One region of the Kitasatospora sp. NPDC001603 genome, then DNA from elsewhere that is predicted to be linked to it. Evidence: riboswitches for the same ligand, from Rfam matches in the RefSeq annotation. Region 1 holds a riboswitch; the other holds the start of a gene.

The links. A riboswitch is a leader RNA that binds a small molecule or an ion and turns the genes downstream of it on or off. The one in region 1 is predicted to bind glycine.
Region 2: it holds a riboswitch for glycine, as region 1 does, so the genes downstream of both, gcvT (glycine cleavage system aminomethyltransferase GcvT) here and gcvP (aminomethyl-transferring glycine dehydrogenase) in region 1, are expected to answer to the same signal.

What each region holds. Positions count from the first base shown of each region.
Region 1 is NZ_JBEPAA010000030.1:83,752-86,134, forward strand. It holds gene gcvP (aminomethyl-transferring glycine dehydrogenase) at 1-1,083, opposite strand, end outside; glycine riboswitch at 1,323-1,426, opposite strand; gene ABT263_RS20225 (PRC and DUF2382 domain-containing protein) at 1,650-2,383, shown strand, end outside.
Region 2 is NZ_JBEPAA010000010.1:160,342-162,724, forward strand. It holds gene gcvH (glycine cleavage system protein GcvH) at 1-136, opposite strand, end outside; gene gcvT (glycine cleavage system aminomethyltransferase GcvT) at 271-1,392, opposite strand; glycine riboswitch at 1,622-1,728, opposite strand; gene ABT263_RS10015 (enhanced serine sensitivity protein SseB C-terminal domain-containing protein) at 1,980-2,383, shown strand, end outside.

The DNA of each region.
Region 1 (2,383 bases):
CATCGAGGCCATCACGGCCAGCAGCACCTGGGCGGTGCAGATGTTGCTGGTCGCCTTCTCGCGGCGGATGTGCTGCTCGCGGGTCTGCAGGGCCAGCCGGTAGGCGCGGTTGCCGTCGGCGTCGACGGAGACGCCGACCAGGCGGCCGGGCAGCGAGCGGGCGTACTCGGCGCGCACCGAGAGGTAGCCGGCGTGCGGGCCGCCGAAGCCCATCGGCACGCCGAAGCGCTGCGAGGTGCCGCAGGCGATGTCGGCGCCGAGCGAGCCCGGGGACTTCAGCAGGGTCAGCGCCAGCAGGTCGGCGGCGACCGCGACGATCGCACCGAGGCCGTGGGCCTGCTCGATCACCGGGGCGAGGTCGCGGACCACACCGGTCGCGCCGGGGTACTGGAGCAGCACGCCGAAGACGCCGCGCTCGGCGATCTCGGCCGGGATGCCGGCGGAGAGGTCGGCGACGACGACCTCGACGCCGGTCGGCTCGGCGCGGGTCCGGATCACCGCGACGGTCTGCGGCAGGGTCTCGACGTCGACCAGGAAGACGCCGCCCTTGACCTTGGTGACACGGCGGGCCAGGGACATCGCCTCGGCGGCCGCGGTGCCCTCGTCCAGCAGCGAGGAGCCGGAGGTGGGCAGACCGGTGAGGTCGGAGACCACGGTCTGGAAGTTGAGCAGCGCCTCCAGGCGGCCCTGCGAGATCTCCGGCTGGTACGGCGTGTACGCGGTGTACCAGGCCGGGTTCTCCAGGACGTTGCGCAGGATCACCGGCGGGGTGAAGGTGCCGTAGTAGCCCAGGCCGATCATCGGCTGGAGGACGGTGTTGCGACCGGCCAGCTCGCGCAGCTCGGCGAGGACCTGCGCCTCGCTGCGGCCGGCGGGCAGGTCCAGCCCGGTGATGGAGCGGATCGCCTCGGGCACGGCGGTGGCGGCGAGCTCGTCCAGCGAGCCGTAGCCCACCTGGGCCAGCATCTTCTCCTGCGCGGCGACGTCGGGGCCGATGTGGCGGTTCTCGAAGGGGCTGGCCTGCTCGAGCTCGGTGAGGGTCACGGGGGTGGTGGTGCGTCCCGCGTTCGGCTGGGCGTTCATGGTGGTCGAGGCCTCCTGGTCACGGACCGGCGGGGGTACGCACGCCGGGCGGCACCGCCGCTGCGGACGACAGCGGACAGGCCTGGGGCGGACGGACCCGACAGGCCTCCCCCTCTGTCATCGGGACCTGAGAGCTTCACCCGCGCGAGGCGCTGTGGCGCCCCGCCGGCTTGCACCGTCGGTGAGGGTGGTGCCGCCGGCTCCCTCGCCGGCAGTCCTGCCCTGCTTTCCAGAGTGACCTATCCCACACGGTACGGATGCCTGAGAGATTCCGGGGAGGAGTTGCTCCTTCGGCGCCCCGACCAGCGACTTCCGCTCTCGGGGACTCTCCCGAGCGGGCTCGGCGGTCGCGCCCAGGGTACCAGCGGCAGGCGCCTCGATCACGGGTGCGTCCTGGCAGGTGAACAGCCGGTCCGTGACCCGGACGGCGCAGCACCGGGCCCGTCCGGCCGCACCCCGGTCGCGCCGGTCCGGTTCATGGCTTTTGGTATGAAGTGGCGGATGGGACGGGCGGGCCGGCCGCCGGCCTGCGGGCGTTCCGCAGGCGCGACGCACTGGAGGAAAGAGTGCAGACCGATATCGACCCCCGGGACCTCATCGGCCACAAGGCGGTCGACCGCAACGGAGACAAGATCGGCACGGTCGACGAGGTGTACCTGGACGACGCCACCGGGCAGCCCGAATGGGCGGCCGTCCGGACCGGCATCTTCGGCCGGGACGCCTTCGTCCCCTTGACCACGAGCGAGTTCTCCGGCGACGAACTGCGGGTGCCCTACGACAAGTCCCTGGTGAAGGAGTCACCGGACTTCGGCGTGGGCCAGCACCTGTCACCCGCCCAGGAGCTCCAGCTCTACCGCTACTACGGGCTGGACACGCAGGTGGACGGCCGGCCGTCGGCCGGTGACGGCTCCGGCTCCGAGCCGGCCGACCTCGACTTCGGCAGCGTGCCGGCCGCCGCCCCGGCGGCAGCGGCGGGCACCGCCGCGGTGGCGGGCGTCGCCGCGGCGAAGCCCGCCGACCAGTCGGCCTCGGCGGCCCCGGCGAAGCCGCTCGCCTTCCACTCGGCCGACAGCATGGCCCCGCCCCTCACCGTCCCCCCGGCCGCCGACCTCGGCAAGCCGTCCGAACCTGCTACGGAGCCCAACGTGCGGACCCTCGACACCACCGCGCCCGCCACCCCGTCGGCGCCCGTCGCACCGGAGCAGCGCCCGCCGGCGGCCCCGCTCGTCACGGGCGGCCCCGACGGCGCCGAGGTGGCGGCCCCCCGGGCCGCCACCTCCGGCACCCCGGCGCCCGACCG
Region 2 (2,383 bases), on a different contig from region 1:
CGGGCAGCTGCACGTAGACGATGTCACCGAGCGCGTCGGCGGCGTGGGCGGTGATGCCGACCGTGGAGACACCGTCCTCGACGGCGGTCAGCCACTCGTGCTCCTTGGTGTACTGCAGGTGCTGGGGGTTGCTCATGGCGTCATTCTCCAGGATGGGAAGCGGGTACGACGAAGCGGGCCGCCGGACGGACGGCTTCGACGTGGATCTTCGGGGTGGTCAGGCCCGGGCGGGCGCGCTCGCGAGGCCTCGGCGGGCACGCCCGACGGGCGTCAGCGGGCGCGCTTGTAGAACGGCAGCGCCACGACCTGCACCGGCTCGTGCTTGCCGCGCACGTCCACCGCGACGGTGGTGCCCGGGGCGGCGTGCGCCGCGTCCACGTAGGCGATCGCGATCGGCTTGCCCAGCGTGGGGGAGGGCGCGCCCGAGGTGATCCGGCCGATCGGCTCGCCGTCGGCGGTCACCACGGTGTACTCGGCGCGCGGCACGCGCTTGCCCTCGGAGACCAGGCCGACCAGCACCCGCGGCGGGTTGGCCTCGGCTGCGGCGGCGGCCTGCTCCAGGGCCTTGCGGCCGACGAACGCGCCCTCGTTGGTGGTCTTGTCGAAGCGGACCACCCGGCCGAGGCCGGCGTCGAAGGGGGTCAGGTCGGTGGAGAGCTCGTGCCCGTAGAGCGGCATGCCGGCCTCCAGGCGCAGCGTGTCGCGGCAGGAGAGGCCGCAGGGGACGAGGCCGCGGCCGGTGCCGGCCTCGGTCAGCGCCGTCCAGATGTGCGCGGCGTCGCCCGGGTTGCAGAAGATCTCGAAGCCGTCCTCGCCGGTGTAGCCGGTGCGGGCGAGCAGCACGTCGCGGCCGGCCACCTGGGCCGGGAGGATCGCGTAGTACTTCAGGCCGGGCAGGTCGGCCTCGGTGGTGTCGGCCAGGATCGCGGTGGACTCCGGGCCCTGGACGGCGATCAGCGAGTAGGTGTCGCGGTCGTCGGTGACGACGGCGTCGTAGCCCTTGGCGCGGGCGATCAGCTCGTCCAGCACCAGCTGGGCGTTGGAGGCGTTGGCGACGACCAGGAAGGCGTCCTCGCGCAGGCGGTAGACGATCAGGTCGTCCAGGATGCCGCCGTCCTCGGCGCAGATCATGGTGTAGCGGGCCCGCAGCTCGCCGAGCGCGGAGACGAAGCCGACCAGCGCGTGGTCCAGCATCGCGCCGGCCTGCGGGCCGGTCACGGTGATCTCGCCCATGTGGGAGAGGTCGAACAGACCGGCCTTGGTGCGGACGGCGAGGTGCTCCTCGCGCTCGCTGCCGTAACGCAGCGGCATGTCCCAGCCGGCGAAGTCGGTCATGGTCGCGCCGAGGGCGCGGTGCAGCGCGTCGAGCGCGGTGAGGCGGAGGGACGACATGGCCTGGAACTCCTCGGTCTGGGCACTCAGGTGTGCGCACGCCGGACCGGACCCGCTCGGGGACCGAGCCTGCGCGCGGGCATGCGGCGGCTGGGTCTCCCCATCTGTCGTCGAACCTGAGAGCTTCACCGCACGCGGGCCCGCAGCGCTTCACAGCTAACAGGACAGCATGGCGGCTTGCACCGTGGGTGGGCGCGCGACAGGGCCGTGCGCCGCTTTCCAGATGTGCCTAACCCGTGCGGTAGGGGGGCCTGAGAGATTCCGGGGAGGACTTGCTCCTTCGGCGCCGGCTGTACCGCCTCTCGGGGGTACTCCGGACTCTCCCGCGCGGGTTCGAGCGGCCGGTATGGAGTTGAGGTTCTCGGCGGGGAACACCCGCAGACGCGGACATCATGGCACGTCCCGGCGGAAGACGGGAGAGGGGCCCCGGGCCCGGCCCCGCCCGGCGGGCCCGGCCCGCACCCGCCACCGCCAGCCCACCGGTACCGCCCCGGCCCCGTACCGACCGGCACCGGCGGGCCCGCGGCCCCGGCCGCGGGCCCGCTAGGCTGCTCGGCGTCGGCGGACAGAGGACGGTAAAGCGGCGGATGGGGTACCCGGTGGAGCAGCAGCAGGGGTGGGGCGGCCCGAAGGCGGCGCCGCCCGGCGGTGGATGGCCCGCGAACGAGCTGGAGCAGGTGCTCACGGCCGCGCTCGGCGATCCCGGCGCGACCCCCCGGGTGTTCGAGGTGCTCGCCCGCAGCCAGGTGTGGATCCCGCTGCCGGCCGGCGGCGACCCGCAGGGCCAGGCCCTGGACCTGCCGACCATCGAGCTGGCCGGCGACCCCTACGTCCCGGTCTTCTCCTCGCAGGAGGTGCTCCTCCAGCAGGCGCCCGGGATGGCCTTCGCGATCGCGCCGGTCTGGGAGTTCGCCCGCGGGCTGCCGCTGGGCGTGGGCATCGCGGTGAACCCGGAGGCGCCGGTGGGCATCCCGGTGCCGCCGCAGGGCGT